4 regions of the Stenotrophomonas sp. Ker107b genome follow, and region 2 is predicted to be linked to each of the others. Evidence: predicted binding sites of a transcription regulator. Region 2 holds the regulator's gene; each other region holds the start of a gene.
The links. Region 2 encodes FliA, which starts transcription of late flagellar genes. Its sites were predicted from a motif close to TAAAGTTTNNCNNNCNNNGGCCGATAA; they were not measured.
Positions count from the first base shown of each region.

Region 1: ACWV8V_RS07010 (methyl-accepting chemotaxis protein) is a predicted target of FliA. The motif match lies at 1,496-1,522, and genes of this name have one in related genera.
Region 3: ACWV8V_RS09780 (HDOD domain-containing protein) is a predicted target of FliA. The motif match lies at 2,805-2,831, and genes of this name have one in related genera.
Region 4: ACWV8V_RS13950 (methyl-accepting chemotaxis protein) is a predicted target of FliA. The motif match lies at 1,232-1,258, and genes of this name have one in related genera.

Region 1 covers NZ_JBSPHX010000001.1:1,539,148-1,543,733, reverse strand. Annotated here, with positions in the region: gene ACWV8V_RS07020 (TetR/AcrR family transcriptional regulator) at 179-751, shown strand; gene ACWV8V_RS07015 (hypothetical protein) at 766-1,362, opposite strand; gene ACWV8V_RS07010 (methyl-accepting chemotaxis protein) at 1,565-3,808, shown strand; gene ACWV8V_RS07005 (hypothetical protein) at 3,939-4,208, shown strand; gene ACWV8V_RS07000 (hypothetical protein) at 4,365-4,586, shown strand, end outside.
Region 2 covers NZ_JBSPHX010000001.1:1,056,279-1,060,864, forward strand. Annotated here, with positions in the region: gene ACWV8V_RS04965 (chemotaxis protein CheA) at 1-967, opposite strand, end outside; gene ACWV8V_RS04970 (protein phosphatase CheZ) at 973-1,587, opposite strand; gene cheY (chemotaxis response regulator CheY) at 1,587-1,979, opposite strand; gene ACWV8V_RS04980 (RNA polymerase sigma factor FliA) at 1,996-2,742, opposite strand; gene ACWV8V_RS04985 (MinD/ParA family ATP-binding protein) at 2,739-3,626, opposite strand; gene ACWV8V_RS04990 (AAA family ATPase) at 3,613-4,586, opposite strand, start outside.
Region 3 covers NZ_JBSPHX010000001.1:2,149,268-2,153,853, forward strand. Annotated here, with positions in the region: gene ACWV8V_RS09775 (phospholipase D family protein) at 17-1,594, shown strand; gene ACWV8V_RS09780 (HDOD domain-containing protein) at 1,596-2,678, opposite strand; gene ACWV8V_RS09785 (Glu/Leu/Phe/Val dehydrogenase dimerization domain-containing protein) at 3,021-4,118, shown strand; gene ACWV8V_RS09790 (S8 family serine peptidase) at 4,203-4,586, opposite strand, start outside.
Region 4 covers NZ_JBSPHX010000002.1:919,827-924,412, forward strand. Annotated here, with positions in the region: gene ACWV8V_RS13945 (SulP family inorganic anion transporter) at 1-1,211, shown strand, start outside; gene ACWV8V_RS13950 (methyl-accepting chemotaxis protein) at 1,463-4,057, shown strand; gene ACWV8V_RS13955 (DUF2628 domain-containing protein) at 4,129-4,518, opposite strand.

The DNA of each region.
Region 1 (4,586 bases), 480 kb from region 2:
GGTGGGTGCGGGGTCGTGATCGTTGAGAGGTGGCGCGGGCGGGCCGGCAGTGGCGTCGCCCGGGAATGCGGCAATGATGATGACCGTAATCTTAGATGTCAATAGTTTGATGATGGTGGTCATCTATCCGTGGTAAGCTGCGCGCCTAAAGAGGCAGAGCGTCAAGAGACAACCCGTCATGAAAGTCACCAAGGCACAGGCGCAGGCCAACCGGGCGCACATCGTCGAGACCGCCTCCACGCTCTTCAGGGAGCGGGGCTACGACGGCGTGGGGGTGGCAGATCTCATGGCGGCCGCCGGCTTTACTCACGGTGGCTTTTACAAGCACTTCGGGTCCAAGGCCGACCTGATGGCCGAGGCTTCCGCCTGCGGTCTGGCGCAGTCTGCCGATGCCGCGGCAGGCATGGAGCTGGCAGATTTTCTGAGCTATTACATTTCGCGCGAGCACCGGGACAACCCGGGACAGGGCTGCACGATGGCCGCGCTGTGCGCCGACGCCGCGCGGCAGCCAGCATCGGTCAAGGCGGCCTTTGCCGCCGGTATTGATGCGCAGGTGGACCGTCCCGCTCTCGACGATGCTCAGCCAGGCGTGGACGTCAGCCCGGACGGACGTGCGCGCAGGATCGCCTTGATGGCCATGGCCGTAGGCGCGGTGGTGTTGTCCAGGTCCTGCCCGGACGATGCGCCGCTGGCCGATGAGATTCTCGACATTTGCCGCGCGGACGTCCTGGCGCGATTGGCGGCCCGATAATCAAGCCGACGCCATCAACGGCAGCGGTTGAGATCGCGGTTGACGAGGTCGACATTGCCCGGAGCGAGCTGCTGGATGCTGGACATCCAGGCGCCTGGCATTCCCTCTGATGGTTTCCCAAGGATGACCATCGTGCCGCCCGGCTGGCTGACGATGGTCGTCTGCTCCTGGTGCACCGGCACGCTGCGCCGATAGGCGGAGAGCGGCAGCTTCGCATAGCGGGCCTCAAGCAACGCCTGCAATGCCGCGTGCGTGTCCGGCCGGTAGGGGGCCATGAACATCAAGGCGACGGGTTTGCCAGAGTCCTTGAGTGTGGTCAGGCTGGCGGCGGTCATCGGCACGTTGCCGATCCGGCACACACCCTCGTGACTGAGGATCATCGACGAAACTGTCGCCGGGCTGCAGTGATCGTCCATGTTCTCCTGCAACTGGCGTGGCAGTGCGTTGAACGCGGCGATGCTCTTTCCGCCAGCGAGTTCGGCAGCCACGGGGCATTCGGGCAGGGTCGAGTCGACGGCGGTGCCCTTGTCGGCGGCGCCTTCGCTGGCCGCACAAGCGGTGGCAAGAGCACACATCAGTGCCGAGGCCAGTAGAGCGGGGGAGTGCTTCATCCGTGAATCCATCCGGTAGACGAGGTTTTGGGGCGGGCAGAAGAGTAACGCATAGGCCGAGGGGGCGGGTCTGTGGTGGCCGCCACATCGATCCGCCACGATCAGCACAGTGAATACGTATGTTGTTATCGATTAAAGATATTGACATTGCCGCCGAAACTGGAATGAAGGCCGGTCATCGGCGAATTCACAGAGCTCTGCAATGGACTACTTCCGCAACCTCAATGTCGGCGCAAAACTGGCCGCCGGCTTTGGTCTCATCCTTGTCCTTCTGATCGCATCGTCCTCGCTTGCGCTGTACCAGGCCGACAAGATCGGCCGGCAGGTTGATGTGATGGAACAGAACAGCAAGAAAGTGCAGCTGTTGTATGCCCTGCGTCGTGACAATTTCGAGAATGAGCGCAATGTTCGTGACCTGATCCTCAACGGTACCGACAACGGCGAGGCGATCCTCGCCGATATCGCCAGCACGCGTGCCGACTACGCCAAGAGCAGTGAGGCCCTCGATGCCATGCCGCACGATGCGTCGGGCACGGCGGCCAAGCAGGTGATCAAGGACGCACGCGCCGCGGCGCTGCCGATCCACAACCAGATCATCGAACTGGCCAAGGCCAACGAGGATGATGCCGCCAAAAGCCTGCTTTTCGGCGAGGCGCTGCCGTTGATGCAGGCACGGTCCACCAGCCTGCAGAACGCGGTGGAGCTGCAGGTGAAGCGCAATGCCGACGGGGCCGCCGCGATCGATACCGCCATCGCCACGTCGCGGACGCTGATGATCGTTTTCTCGCTGGTGGCGCTGCTCTGCGGCGGCTTGCTGGCCTGGCTGACCGCGCGCAGCCTGACCGGGCCGCTGCGCCGGGCCATGTCGGTCTCCAGTGCGATCGCCGACGGGCGCTTCGATACCCCGATCGGCAGGGCCGGCCGCGACGAAACCGGGCAGCTGCTGTCCAGCATGGACGCCATGGCCCATCGCCTGCGCGCATTCTCTGCGGCGCAGCAGGAGATGGCGCAGCGCCACGATAAGGGCGAGCTCGACTTCCGCATCGACGAGACCGCGTTCCCGGGCGATTTCGGGCGCATCGCCGCCGGCACCAATGCGGTGGTGGGCAGCAACATCGCGCTGACCCGGCGCCTGGTCGATGTGATGCAGCACTACGCGGTTGGCGATCTTCGCGATGACATGGAAGCGCTGCCCGGGGACAAGGCGCGCTTTACCGAGGCGATGGCGGTCACCAAGCGCAACCTGTCGGCCATCAATGCGCAGATCCGCATGCTGGGCTCGGCGGCGGCCGCGGGCGACTTCAGCGTGCGCGGCGACGAAGCCGCGTTCGAACATGAGTTCAAGGCGATGATCGAGCGCTTGAACCTGATGATGCATGTCAGCGACGAGAACCTGCGCAAGCTGTCCGCACTGCTGAAGGCGATCGCTGCCGGTGACCTCACCGCGCGCATGGACGGTGAGTTCCAAGGGGTGTTCGCGCAGATGCGTGACGATGCCAACAGCACCGTCGGCCAGCTGACCACGATCATCGGCAGCATCCAGGTTGCCGCGGGCAGCATCAACACCGCGGCCGTGGAGATCGCCAGCGGCAACAACGATCTCTCCCGGCGGACGGAACAGCAGGCCGCCAATCTGGAGGAGACCGCAGCGTCCATGGAGGAACTGACCTCAACCGTGCGCCAGAACGCCGAGCACGCACGTCAGGCCAATCAGCTGGCCATCAGCGCTGGCGGCGTCGCCTCCGACGGTGGCAAGGTGGTGCTGGATGTGGTGTCCACGATGCGCGAGATCTCAACCTCGTCCAAGCGGATCGGCGACATCATCACGGTCATCGATGGTATTTCGTTCCAGACCAACATCCTGGCGCTGAATGCCGCCGTGGAAGCGGCGCGTGCCGGTGAGCAGGGGCGTGGTTTTGCGGTGGTGGCCAGCGAGGTGCGCACCCTGGCACAGCGCTCGGCGGCGGCGGCCAAGGAAATCAAGGAGCTGATCGAAGACTCTGTGACCAAGGTGACCATCGGCGCGGGCCTGGTCGACAAGGCGGGCGTGACCATGGAGGAAATCGTGACATCGGTGCGGCGCGTGACCGACATCATGGGGGAAATCTCCGCGGCATCGCAGGAGCAGTCTGCCGGCATCGAGCAGGTCAGCCAGACGGTGGTGCAGCTGGACGAAACCACACAGCAGAATGCCGCGCTGGTGGAAGAAGCCACCGCCGCCGCACGCTCGATGGAAGAGCAGGCGACCACCCTTTCCGGTGCCGTCGCGCGCTTCAAGCTGTCTCACTCCAGTTATGCAGAAGCACCGCAGCCGGCGCGTGTGCCGACCGCCGCCAGCGTGACAGCCAAGGCCTCGGCGACCGCTCGTGGACCTGCACTGGCGCCGAAATCCGCGCTTCCGCGGGTGGCCATGGCCGACACCGGCGGCGACTGGCAGGAGTTCTGAGGCACCAGCAGGGGCGGCGCCGACCATCTTCACGCACCCTCTACGTCCTCCAACTGAAGCTGAAAGCCGGTCATGGCTCTGGCGAAAAGGCCGCTATAGTCCGATTTCCCCACACAAAGGAGGGACTGCAATGATTCTGACCAAGCAACATCTGAAAATGGCACGTACGCTCGGCGTGGCGCTTGTCGCCACCGTTGGCCTCAGCGCCTGCGCGACCTACAAAGACGAGTTTGCAACGATCAACTCCCGGCTCGATCAGCTCGACGTAAAGGTGCAGGGTGCTGCACAGAGCGCCGAGTCTGCCAACCAGTCCGCGCAGCAGGCCAACCAGCGTCTGGATCAGATCGAAGGCCGCGTCCAGCAGCTCGAAAGGGCACCCAAGCGCACGCCGCGCGGTTGATTGCGTTTGAACACGCTGTAAGAAACGTCTGAATAGGCGACCGGTGGACGTTGTCGTCCACCGGCTTGCTTCTGTAATGCAGACCTGATTTCGAGGACTATTCCCATCCGTACGCATTCCTATCCTGCATCCCGCGCCGTATGTGGCGCGCTGGCCATGGCGCTGGCGTTGGCCAGCATGGGTGTGGCCCGTGCAGACGATACCGTTGCACCCCCGGTCACCGCTGTGGATGAGCTCCCGGAAGGCCAGGACGTTTCCGCCACCGTGATTGAACTGGCCGGCTGGGTGGTCGCAAGCAAGGATGCCCAAGGCTATCCCTTCGCGATCATGGACAAGGCCGCGGCACAGGTTCTCATCTTCGACGGCGACGGTCGGCTC
Region 2 (4,586 bases):
TCAGTTCCAGCTCCACTTCCTTCTTCAGCGAGCGTGCGACATCGCGCGCCACCTTGGGGAAGCGCGAGAACACCTTGCCGACCGGCTGCATGCGGGTGCGCATGACGGCGGACTGCAGGCGGGCGGTGGCGATGTCCAGGGTGGAGACGGCCCGGTCGAGCTCTTCATCGTGCAGGCGCGCACGCAGCGTCTTGAGCCGGTTGCGCGAGAGCACCAGCTCGCCGATCAGGTTGACGATCGCATCCAGGCGCTTGGTGTCCACGCGCACGGTGTGCTCAGCCTCGGCGACCGGCTTGTTGGGCGCGGGCTTGTTGGCGGCAGGCGCGGCGGGCGCAGCCACCGCGCGAGGCGCCGGGGCGGGTGCGGCCGTCACGGACTTGGCACCGGGTGCCGCGCCGCCGTGCAGCTGGTCGAGCAGCGATTCGAACTCGTCTTCGCTGATCATGCCGTCGTCTTTCCTGGCGGCGACGGCGGTCGGTGCGGCACCGCCATGCAACTGGTCGAGCAGCGCTTCGAATTCATCGTCGGTGATCAGCTCACCGCTGCTGGGGCCGGCCGCGGCGCTGGGGGCAGCCGCCGGGGTGGCCGGGCCGTTCACGTCGAACTGTGCGATCAGCTCCGGCGGGGCATAGCCCGGCTCGGTGCCGGCCGAGACCGAATCCAGCATCGACTGCAGGTAGTCCAGCGACTGCTGGGCCGCGTCGAAGTGATGGGCCTGCAGCGTGGCCTGGCCCGAGCGTGCCATGCCCAGGGTTTCCTCGGCGGCGTGGCACAGCTCCACCATCGCCTGGATGCCGAGGAAGCCCGCGCCGCCCTTGAGCGTGTGGAACCCGCGGAACACGGCGTTGAGCTGGTCACTGTCCTGGGGCGCCTGCTCCAGCGACACCAGCTGTTCGCCGAGGCGATCCAGGATCTCCTGGGCCTCGAGGATGAAGTCGGCAGCGATATCGTCTGGAACAGCACTCATGATCGTTAAAGTCCCAAATCGGAGAGCAGGTCGTCAGCGTCGACCTGTGAAACCTGGTGGCGGTCCAGACCGGTTACGGCCGGGCCGGCCAGGCCGTTGTCACGCTTGTGCGCGGTGTCGTCCTGCGGCGGCAGCCCGAGTGCACCGAAGCCCTCATGCACGCGACGCACGATGCCCACCACGCGGCGGATGATCTGCCCGGTGAGATCCTGGTAGCTCTGGGTGAGCGCGATCTCGGTCAGGTTGTGGCGGATGCGGTCCAGCTGCTGGTCCTGGTCGGCCGTCAAGCCATTGGCGCGCAGCTGCTCGGTGAGCGTGCGGCATTCTTCGGCCAGGTCCAGGGTGCGGTGGGTGGCCTGTTCGGTCATCGCCACCACGTGATCCAGGCGCGCGCAGGCATCGTCCAGTTCGCCGGCTTCGCTGGGCAGGCTGGGCAGCTCGCCCAGTGCCTGGCCCAGCTCGCGGGCGAGCCGGTTCAACCCGGCCATCATCGGCTGGGTGCGCAGCGCGGCGAGTGCGTCGATTTCCTGACGCCACGCGGCTTCGTCACCCGATTCCAGCGCGGCCAGTGCATCCTGCAGGCGCTGCACCAGCGCTGATTTGTCGCTCAGGGTTTCCATCAGGCGCTCGCCGCCAGACGCTCGAAGATCTTGCCGAGCTTTTCTTCCAGGGTCTGGGCGGTGAACGGCTTGATGATGTAGCCGTTGACGCCGTTCTGGGCCGCTTCGATGATCTGCTCGCGCTTGGCTTCAGCAGTCACCATCAACACCGGCAGCGTCTTGAGCTTGGCGTCGGCGCGGATGGCCTTGAGCAGGTCGATGCCCGTCATCACCGGCATGTTCCAGTCGGTGACCACGAAATCGAACGGCTGGCTCTGCAACAGCATCAGCGCGGCATGCCCGTCCTCGGCTTCGGCCGTGTTGGTGAAGCCCAGATCGCCCAGCAGGTTCTTGACGATACGACGCATGGTCGAAAAATCGTCGACGATCAGGATACGCATGTTCTTGTCCAAAGCTCTTTCCTCGGTCTTAATGGTTCTCGAGGCCGGCGTCGGCCGCCTCGAAGATTTTCAGTCGGCCACGCAGGCGCAGCACGGCCTGGCCATGGATCTGGCACACGCGCGATTCGCTGACGCCCAACACGGCGCCGATCTCTTTCAGGTTCAGTTCCTGCTCGTAATACAGCGACAGGACCAGCTGTTCGCGCTCGGGCAGCAGCCCGATCGCGTTGCCCAGCTCGCGCCCGAACTCGCCACGCTCCAACACCTGCTGCGGGGTCGGGCCGCCCTGGGCGACGGTGTCCAGCTCGCCCTGGTCTTCGATCCGTGATTCCAGGCTCAGCACCTGGCCGCGCGAGGCATCTTCCATCAGGCGCAGGTAGTCCGGCAGCGGCATGTCCATCGCGGCCGCCACTTCGGTGGCGCTGGCGGCGCGTCCGGTGCTCTGTTCGAGCCGGCGGATGGTGGCGGCGGCGTCGCGGGCCCGGCGATGGACCGAGCGCGGTACCCAGTCACCACGGCGGATCTCATCGATCATCGAGCCGCGGATGCGGATCGAGGCATAGGTCTCGAACGAGGCGCCCTGGTCGGCGTCATAGCTGCGCGACGCTTCGATCAGGCCCATCATGCCGGCCTGGATCAGGTCGTCGACCTCCACGCTGGCGGGCAGACGTGCCGCCAGATGGTGGGCGATGCGGCGGACCAGGTCCGAGTGCTGGGCAATGCACTCGTTCGCGGCGACCCGCTGGACCTCTTTGTATTGTGCGGCGCCTTTCATGCGGTCACCCCGCGTTGCTTGAGGATGCGTTCCAGGAAGAACTCGACGCCACCACGCGGCTCGGTCGGGGCCTGCCAGCGTGCGGTACGGCGTGCGATCTCGGTCAAGGCCAGCGCCGACGGGCTGGACGGGTAGGCCTTCACCACCGGCTGCTGGCGCTGGACCGACAGGCGCAGCCAGTCGTCCTGCGGCACACAGCCGAGGTAGTTGAGCGACACATCGGCCAGGAACTTCTCGCAGACGCGGGTCAGCTTTTCGTACAGCACCCGGCCTTCATTCGGGTCGCGCACCATGTTGGCGACCACCTGGATCCGGTCCACGCCGCGTTCGCGCGAGAGGACTTTGATCAGGGCGTAGGCATCGGTGATCGAGGCCGGCTCGTCGCAGACCACCACCACGGTGTCCTGGGCGGCCTGGCAGAAGGTCAGCACGCCGTCGGTGATGCCCGCGGCCGTGTCCACCACCATGATGTCCAGTTCGCGCTCCAGCTCGGAGAACACGTTGACCAGGCCGATGTGCTCGGCCTGCTGCAGCTCGGCCATGTTGCGGCGGCCCGAGGCCGCCGGCACCACCAGCACGCCGCCGGGGCCTTCGATGATGACCTCCTCCAGCGTGCAGCGCCCGGCGACCAGGTCGGCCAGGGTCACGGTCGGCTTCAGGCCCAGGATCACATCGACGTTGGCCAGGGCCAGGTCGGCATCCAGCAGCAGGGTACGTTTGCCCATGCTGGCAAGCGCCACGGCCAGATTGGCCGAAACGTTCGTTTTGCCCACGCCGCCCTTGCCGCCGGTGACGGCGATGGTGCGGACCGGGCCCAGCGGCTGGCTTCGGGTAGCCGACAACGGGAAGGTCTGGGTCAGCTTGGCGTACTCACGCGACGGCATGGTTCAACTCCGGGTTGCAGGGCATATCGGCCGCGCGGCGCAAATCTTCAAGGCGAAGTACAAGATTGGCCGCGCTGGCACGGTGCAGGTCTTCAGGAACGTCCTGGCCATCGGTGATCCAGGTGATCGGCAGGCGGTGGTCGACGGCCACCGACAGGGCGGTACCGAAGCGGCCGGTCTCATCCAGCTTGCTCAGCACCACGCCCTGCGGGTTGGCGGCGCTGAAGCGGCGGACCACCTCGTCCATGTCGCCGAAACTGGTGTTGGCCGGCAGCACCAGCAGGGTGCGGATCTGCTCGGCGGCCCGCAGCCACTGCAGCTGGGCGGCCAGGGCACGGTCGCGCGGGCCCAGGCCGGCGGTGTCGATCAGGACCAGCTTGTAGTCCTTCAGGCGCTCCAGCAGCTGGTTGAGGTCGCTGCCGCTGCTGGCTTCGTGAACTGCGATGCCAAGCTGGCGGCCGAAGCCGTACAACTGCTCGCGGGCGCCGATGCGGCCGGTATCGGTGGTGACCAGGGCGACATCGCGGGCGGCGTGGGCTTCGGCGAACCGCGAGGCCAGCTTGGCGATGGTGGTGGTCTTGCCGGCGCCGGTCGGGCCGACCAGGGCGATCACACCGCCGGCTTCCAGCGGATCGACCGGGGCGATCGGCAACTTCCTGGAGAGCAGGCCGAGCATCAGGCCACGGCCGCGGTGGGCGTCGGTGTCCAGCGGGATCTGCATGGCCACGTCGCGGCTGATCCCGGCATCGAAGCCGTATTCGTCCATCAGGTCCAAGGCAGCCGCACGGACCGGCGAGCCGCGCAGGCGTTCGTCGGTGAAGCGGTGCATCTCGCGCTCGATGACGTGGCGCATGCCGGCCACTTCGTGACGCAGCTGGCGGATTTCTTCGTCGTCGCGCGGGATCAGGCTCAGCTCCGGCGCGCTGGCCACGACCGGTGCCGGTTCGTTGGCGGCGGCCG
Region 3 (4,586 bases), 1.1 Mb from region 2:
CGCTTACGATCGGGGCATGACCGAGAAAAAACCGTTCTGGCGCCGGCTGCTGCGCTGGCTGGGGATCGTTGTCGCCCTGCTGATCCTGCTGGTCCTCAGCGGCCTGCTGCTGGCCGATCACCTCACCCCGCAGGCCGTTGGCGAGCGTTCGACGGTGCTGCCCACGCAGGCCGACCAGACCCCGATCGATCGCGAGCTGGTCCGCCTGCAGGCCGAGCACCCCGGCCAGACCGGTGTGGCCTTCCTGTCCGATGGGCTGGACGCATACGCCGCACGCGCGGTGATCACCCAGCACGCCGGGCGCAGCCTGGACCTGCAGTACTACATCTGGCACGACGACCTCATCGGCCATCTCATGGCCAACGAGCTGTACCGCGCCGCCGAGCGCGGCGTGCGGGTCCGCATCCTGCTCGATGACATGAACGCGCAGGACAAGGACGCGCTGATGATGGCGCTCGATGCGCACCCCAACATCGAGATCCGCCTGTACAACCCGTTCCGCAACCGCAACGGGCTCTGGCGCCTGGTCGAGATGGTGCAGCGCGTTTTCAGCGTCAACCACCGGATGCACAACAAGTCATGGATCGCCGACGGGCGCGTGGCGATCGTCGGTGGCCGCAACATCGGCGAGGAGTATTTCAGCGCACGCCCGGATGTGAACTTCCGCGACCTGGACCTGCTGGTGGCCGGCAACGCGGTGCAGCAGGCCAACACGATTTTCGACGATTACTGGAACAGCGATACCGCCGTGCCGATCCGTGCGCTGGCGTTCTACACCGAACCGCAGCTGCGCCTGCTGATCCGCGAAAGCGAGCACGAAGCGCGACTGGACAGTGCCAAGCCCTACCTGGAACGCGTGGCGCGTTCGCAGGCAGAGAAATCGTATTACCGCGATGCGCTGGATCTGCACTGGTCACACCACGTGGAGATCGCCTCGGACCCGCCGATGAAGCACCGCCGCGACGATCAGGCCGGCTGGCTGGTCACGCGCCTGGTGCAGGAACTGGAAAGCGCCCAACACAAAGCCCTGCTGATCTCGCCCTACTTCGTGCCCGGCGAGGACGGCACTGAAGGCTTGGCTGCGATGGTCGCGCGCGGGGCCCAGGTTGCGGTCATCACCAACTCCCTGGCTGCCAATGATGTGGCCGCCGTGCACAGCGGTTACATGCACTACCGGGCACCGTTGCTGCGCAGTGGCGTGCAGCTGTACGAGCTCAAATCGCGCGGCAACGTCGATGGCGGCGGTCTGTTCGGCAGCAGTGGCGCCAGCCTGCACACCAAGGCCTTCATGATCGACGACCGGCGCGGCTTCGTCGGCTCGTTCAATCTGGACCCGCGCTCGGCCTATCTGAACACCGAGATGGGCGTGCTGTTCGACGATCCGGTGCTGGCGGGCCAGCTGCGCAAGGAATACCTGCACCTGGCCGACCCGCGGCAGAGTTACTGGGTAACGCTGGGTCCGGAGGGCGACGTCCGCTGGCTGGAGCGTGATGCGCAGCCGCCGCATTGGCTGTACACCGAACCCGATGCCGGGTTCTGGCTGCGGGCCAGCGCGCGCGCGATCAGCTGGCTGCCGCTGGAGTCACAGCTCTAGCTCAGCCAGCCTGCTCCACCTCGACGCCGGGCTCATCGCCCTCCAGCGTTTCCACCGCACGCCCATGGACGCGCCGCCAGATCCACTGCAGCGCATGCGGCGGGGTGTCGTCCAGTTGTTCCAGCCAGGCCAGTGCCTGGACCTGCCCGATCTGGCCATGGCGACACAGCAGGCTGGCCGCAGCCACTGCCCGCGCGAACCGCAGGCTCGCGGCCAGGCCGGTGCCGCTCTGCCGGATCAGGGCGTCATGCACGGCCTTGGGCAACTCCCATGCCGCGGCGATCCGGCTCGCCACCGGCAGGGTCCAGCTATCGAGCAGGTCGGCGGCCAGCACGCGCGGCGGCGCGGCCACCTGCTGCTGCGCGCAGGCATCGAGCAGGTGGCGCATCACCAGCGCCGCGCCGAGCCCCTGGGTCAGGCCAAGCCACTGCGCAGCGAAACCGTCCTCATGGGTCACCGTGCGCGCATGGTCGGCGGCAACGCGCGAGGCCAGCAGCGCATGCTCCCAGATCACCGCGCTGAACTGCGGAAACGCATCGCACTGCAGCTGCATCACCGGCTGCACCAGCACCGCGCTGATGATCTGGCGGATGCCGTCGGTGCCGACCAGGGTGACGGCGCGCTGCAGAGTTTCCACCGGCTTGGCCTGCACCCGGTAGACGGGACTGTTGGCAATGCGCAGCAGGTTGCCGGTCAGCACCGGATCCTGGCCGATGATCCCGGCCATCGCGCGCGCCGAGGCGTCGCTGTCGTTGACGGTCTGGATGAGCTGCGGCAGCAGCTGCGGACGGCGGGGCAGGTGCTTGGCCGACCAGTCCCGGGCCAGCAGCGACGCGGTGACCGCATCGCGAAGCTCGACCGTGTGCCGCACGGCGGCATCGGCGGCATCGCCACTGCGCGGCACCAGGGCAAGCGCGTGCAGGCCGGCCTGCAGGGCAGCCACCGGATCGGCCCCCTGGCACAGGGGCGGGGCCGCGGCCGCTGCCGCCGGGGAGTGCCCGCGTGCCGCGCGGGCGGCCGATGGCGCTGCCACGGCCCGCCGACGGCGGAGCAGCAGCGCCCCACCCAGCAGGGCTGCCACCAGGACCGCGATGAGGACCGCGCCCGTCACGCCAGGGCTCCTGGCCACGTGGGGTACCGCACTTGCCTTGTTGCGACTGCGCCCACGTGATCCGTCCTGCGATTGCCGGTGATGCACACCCTTGCGACGGCATCGGCCTGCAGGTCAGCAACTTTAATGGCGGCCGCGATGGCGCCGGCCCGGCCCGTCACCGGGGGCCCCTGACAACACCCTCCAGCGGAATGCTCTAGAATGGCGCCGCGCGACCCGTCCGAGACCCGACGACGTCGCTTTTTTTGTTTTACACCCCACCTTTTGCTGGCGCGTTCACCGCTGTTCGCCACCGTTCGCACCATCGGAGCCACCATGTTATTTGAAACCCTCGAATCTACCGGTCACGAGCAAGTGGTGTTCTGCCACAACCGCGATGCCGGCCTGAGGGCGATCATCGCGATCCACAACACCACGCTGGGCCCGGCCCTGGGCGGTGTGCGCATGCGTCCCTACGCCAGTACCGACGAGGCTCTGGAAGATGCGTTGCGGCTGAGCCGCACCATGACCTACAAGAACGCGCTGGCCGGCCTCAACGTGGGTGGTGGCAAGGCCGTGATCATCGGTGACCCCAAGCGCGACAAGACCGAAGTGCTGTTCCGCGCGTTCGGCCGTTATGTGGATTCGCTGGGCGGGCGTTACATCACCGCCGAAGATGTCGGCACCGACGTCAACGACATGGAGAACATCTACCTGGAAAGCGAATACGTCACCGGCGTGCACCAGGTCCACGGTGGCTCCGGCGATCCGGCACCGTTCACTGCCTATGGCGCGCTGCAGGCGCTGATGGCCTCGATGCAGCACAAGCTGGGCCATGAGGAAGTCGGCAAGGCCAGCATCGCGGTGCAGGGCCTGGGCCACATCGGCATGGAACTGGTGAAGCTGCTGCGCGACCGCGGCGCCAAGCTGTACGTCAGCGACCTGGACAGCGCGCGGGTCGAGCGTGCGGTGACCGAGTACGGTGCCGAAGCCGTCAAGCCGGAGGACATCTACGACGTCAACGCCGACATCTTCGCCCCGTGTGCGCTGGAAGGTGCGATCAACCCGGAGACGCTGCCGCGCCTGAAGTGCAAGATCGTCTGCGGCACCGCCAACAACCAGCTCTCCAGCCTGGACGTGGGTGACGAGCTGCATGCGCGCGGCATCCTGTACGCGCCCGATTACGCGGTCAACGCTGGCGGCGTGATGAACGTCTCGCTGGAAATCGACGGCTACAACCGCGAGCGTGCGATGCGCCTGATCCGCAGCATTTACCACAACCTGGGCCGCATCTTCGCGCTGTCGCAGAGCGAAGGCATCGCGCCACAGCGCGCCGCCGATCAGATCGCCGAGTCGCGCATCCTGTCGATCGGAAAGTTGAAGATGCCGCTGGGCCGCGCCACGCCGCGGCTGGGAACGCTGCGCGGCAACTGATCTGCTGCGGCGATCAAAACGAAGAGGGCGCGATCATGGATCGCGCCCTCTTTTTTGTAGCGCCCCTCGCGGTGGGGCCTGCCCTCAGAACCCGGCCGAGTAGCGCAGCTGCACCTGGCGCAGATCGCCACGCGGGCCGAACCGCTGGTCATAGCCGAACGCCAGGCGCGTGTTGCGGCTCAACCACGATTCCACCGACAGCCCGAACAGGCCGCCCGAGCGCGTCGGCTGCAGGCCGGACAGTGGCGCCCAAGCCTCCACGCCCACGAAACTGGCCGCCTGCACCTGCCCCGTACTGGCCAGGTGCTGCTGCCACTCGGCATAGCCGCGCAGCGACCACCCACCCCAGCGACGCTCGGCACGCATGCCGATCAAGGCCTGGGTGCGCGTACTGACCGCATCGAGCGTGCGCAGGCCGAAGCCCATGCCGCCCTGCTCGCTGAAACCGTCGCTGTCCACGCGGGCATA
Region 4 (4,586 bases), on a different contig from region 2:
ACGGCCTGCAGTACCTGTTGGCTGCGACGATCCTGGCCGGACTGCTGCAGATCGTCGCCGGCGCGCTCAAGCTCGGTGCACTCATGCGCTTCGTTTCGCGCTCGGTGATCACCGGCTTCGTCAACGCACTGGCCATCCTGATTTTCCTGGCGCAGTTGCCCGAGCTGATCGGGATGCCATGGACGGTGTACGCCGTGTGCGCGGCCGGCCTGGCGATCATCTATCTGCTGCCGCTGCTGACCCGGGCGGTACCCTCACCGCTGGTGGCGATCGTAGTGCTCACCGGGCTGTCGATCTGGCTGGGCCTGGACATCCGCACCGTCGGCGACATGGGCGCGCTGCCGGACAGCCTGCCCACCTTCCTGCTGCCGGACGTGCCGCTCACCTGGGAGACGCTGCGCATCCTGCTGCCCGTGTCGGCCACGCTGGCGGTCGTCGGTTTGCTCGAGTCGATGATGACCGCGCAGATCGTGGAAGACATGACCGACACCCCCAGCCAGCGCAATCGCGAGTGCGCCGGGCAGGGCCTGGCCAACATCACCGCCGGGCTGTTCGGCGGCATGGGTGGCTGCGCGATGATCGGGCAGTCGGTGATCAACGTGTCCTCCGGCGGACGTGGCCGGTTGTCCTGCCTGGTCGCGGGCGTGCTGTTGCTGCTGCTGGTGGTCTACGGTGCGGACTGGGTCCGGCAGATTCCGATGGCCGCACTGGTCGCGGTGATGATCATGGTCAGCATCGGCACCTTCCACTGGCGCTCGTTCGCCGAGTTCCGACTGCACCCGAAAAGCTCCTCGGTGGTGATGCTGGGCACGGTGGTTGTGACCGTGGCCACGCACGATCTGGCCAAGGGGGTGCTGACCGGGGTGCTGCTGTCGGCGCTGTTCTTCGCCCGCAAGGTGGGCCGGATGCTGGACATCGCCCAAGCCGACACGGCCGACGGTACCCGTGTCTACACAGTCAGCGGGCAGGTGTTCTTCGCCTCGGCCGGGCAGTTCGCGGCGGCCTTCGATCTGCTGCAGGTGCCCGCGCGCGTGGTGATCGATCTGACCGATGCGCACTTCTGGGACCTCAGCGCGGTGGGCGCGCTGGAGCGGGTGACCGGCAAACTGCGCGCACGCGGAGCGCAGGTGGAGGTGGTCGGACTCAACGCGGCCAGCCAGACACTGGTGGAGCGGCTGGGGCGGGGCAATGCCTCTGCCGGCGGACACTGAACACGGTCATAAAGCCGTGCTAAACATCGCGGGCCTATCGCCGTTATCCAACTGAGTCCCCTCTCTGGGCGGGCACCGTCGCGGTGCCGGCAGGCGGCATCTTCACAGGGCGGGACGGTGGCATCGATACCCGATCTCCGCTGGCCGCGCCGTGATTGCACCGCGTGCGTGCCGGTCCGCAATGGACTGCGTGTTTCCGTGGCGGCGCATGTCTGCGTCCGCCGGTATGCCCTTTTTCCGGAACCGCCCCCATGCCCGTGTCCCGCCCCACCGCGTCCAAGCGCCCTGGCAGCATCGCCAACCGACTGATGCTGGGTACGGCGTTGATCGCCATGCTCTGCTTCGGTGTCACCGCCGCCATCAGCTACCGGGAAGCCAGCGCGTCGCTGGTGGATGCCTCCCGCCACACCATGCAGAGCGAGGCCCAGGCCGAAGCCCTGCGGGTGAGCGGTGATCTGTCCAACGCCTTCGCCACCAGCCAGGCGCTCGCACAGAATCTGCTCGTCCAGCGCGCTGCGGGCACGCTGTCGCGGGCGACGGTGTCTGCGGTGATCCACCAGCAGGTGCAGGTGCACCCGGAATGGGTGGGCTTTGGCACGTTGTGGGAACCCGACGCCTTCGATGGCAAGGATGCCGAGTTCGTCGGCGCCGAGGCACACGATGACACCGGCCGGTTCATGAGCTACTGGGCCTGGCACGACGGCGCGCCGATGCAGGATGCGCTCACCGGCTATGACGTGCCCGGCGATGGCGACTGGTATCTCAAGCCGAAGGCGCTCAAGCGGCAGACCGTGGCCGAACCGTACACCTATGAAATCGGCGGGCAGAAGGTGCTGATGACCACGCTCTCCACCCCGGTGATCGATGAGGGGACGTTCGTTGGCGCGGTGACGGTGGATTTCGCGCTGGCCGCATTGCAGAAGCACCTGGCCGCATTGCGCCCGATGGGCGAAGGCCATGTCGAACTGATCTCGCCCGGTGGCATCGTGCTGGCCGCGCAGGACCCGCAGGAAATCGGCAAGCGCCGCGATGACGCCCTGACCGCGGCGATGCTGGCAGCGGTCAAGGCAGACAAACCCTTCGATGCCTTCGAGCCGGATGCGGCAGGCAATGTGAAGACCTATGTTCCGTTGCGCATCGGCGGCAGCCAGGAGCACTTCGCGCTGGGTGTGATCGTGCCGCATGCGCTGATCACCGCGCAGGCGCGCGCGCTGTTGTGGATCATCCTGGCTGTTGGCCTGGGCGCGGCACTGGTGCTCAGTGGCAGCGTGTACGTGTTGCTGCGCCGACAGGCGATCCGCCCGCTGGCCGATGCGGTCCGGCTCTCGGCCGACGTCGCCGAGGGACGTCTGGATACGCCGCTGCCGCCCGCGCGCAATGACGAGGTCGGCCGGCTGCTTGAATCGATGCAGCGCATGCGCAGCCAGCTGCGCGCAGTGATGGCCGCGCAGGGTGAAATGGCCCAGCGACACGAGGCGGGTGAGCTGAGCTACCGCATGGACGCGCAGACCTTCCCGGGCGAGTACGGCAAGATGGTGGAAGACACCAACCAGCTGGTCGGCGCCAACATCGCGGTCACGCGTCGTCTGGTCGAGGTGATGCAGCGCTATGCGGTCGGTGACCTCAGCCAGGACATGGATCGCCTGCCCGGCGAGCAGGCCGCGTTCACTGCCGCGATGGATACCACCAAGGCCAACCTGCGCGCGATCAATACCCAGATCGGCGATCTCGCCGGCGCTGCGGCAATGGGCGATTTCAGCCAGCGCGGCGACGTGGTGCGCTTCGATCACGACTTCCGCGCGATGGTCGAAAACCTCAACACCATGATGCAGGTCAGCGATGACAACCTGCAGCAGATCTCCGCGCTGCTGCGTGCGATCGCCGCCGGCGATCTCACCGCGCGCATGCAGGGCGATTTCCACGGCGTGTTCGCGCGGATGCGTGATGATGCCAACACCACCGTGGTGCAGCTGACCGACATCGTCGGCCGCATCCAGCAGGCCACCGGCAGCATCAACCTCGCTGCCGGTGAGATTGCCGCAGGCAACAGCGACCTGTCGCGCCGTACCGAACAACAGGCTGCCAGCCTGGAAGAAACCGCCGCTTCGATGGAGGAACTGACCTCCACCGTGCGTCAGAACGCGGACCATGCCGTGCAGGCGAACCAGCTTGCCGCGGGCGCAGCCGATGTGGCGTCGAAGGGCGGTGAGGTGGTCGGCAAGGTGGTGACCACCATGGCCGGGATCGAGGCGTCCTCCAAGCGCATCGCCGAGATCATCTCGGTGATCGACGGCATCGCGTTCCAGACCAACATCCTGGCCTTGAACGCCGCGGTGGAAGCGGCGCGCGCGGGCGAGCAGGGGCGCGGTTTCGCGGTGGTCGCCACGGAAGTGCGCGCACTGGCGCAGCGCTCGGCGGGCGCGGCGAAGGAGATCAAGGGGCTGATCGACGATTCGGTCACCCAGGTCAGCGCGGGCTCCGCGCTGGTCCACACCGCCGGCCGCACCATGGAAGAGATCGTGACCGGCGTGCGCCGGGTCAACGACATCATGGCCGAGATCTCGGCGGCGTCGAAGGAGCAGTCCGCCGGCATCGAGCAGGTCAACCAGACCATCACGCAGATGGACGAAACGACGCAGCAGAATGCCGCACTGGTCGAGGAGGCCACGGCGGCGGCGCGCGCGATGGAAGAGCAGGCGCAGCAGCTGGGCACGGCGGTGGCGATCTTCCGGCTGCAGGCCCATCCGGGCACGCCGGCCGCACCGGTGCGTCGTAGTGCGCCTGCGCGCGGTGCCTCGCGCGTACCGGTGGCGGCGGTGGCGAGTGAGGAGTGGCAGACGTTCTGAGGCACCCCCTCACTCGTCCACAAAAAAGCCCGGTCAATGACCGGGCTTGTTCATCCAGGCGTGCGCAGTACTTACCAGCGCATGCCCGCGAAGGGGTTCCAGCTGGTGTCGCCCTTTACCTTTTCAAGGTAGTACGAATAGTTGGTGGTCAACGCGATCAGCACCGACCAGGCCACACCGATCGCACGGCCGACCACGTCCGGCAGGAAGGCCACGACGACCATCAGCACCAGGGTGATGCCCAGGATGGTCAGCGCCTTGCGCCACATGCCCAGGATCAGCAGGTAGATCCAGCTGAAGAACAGGGCGAAGAAGTTGAAGTTGACCTTGATCTTCTGGCCGAACGGCAGCGTCTTGTACGCGGCCTTGAAGGTTGGCGAATTGGGGGCGCCGTGCTCTTCGAAGAAGTTGAAGCGGAACTGCCACTTGGGGCTGTAGGGGGAAGCAGTGTTGGAATCCATATCCGAATCGTTTGTTGAAAACGATTACATGATAGCCGCAAGCTCTTGATCCGCGCCAATTTTTCGAC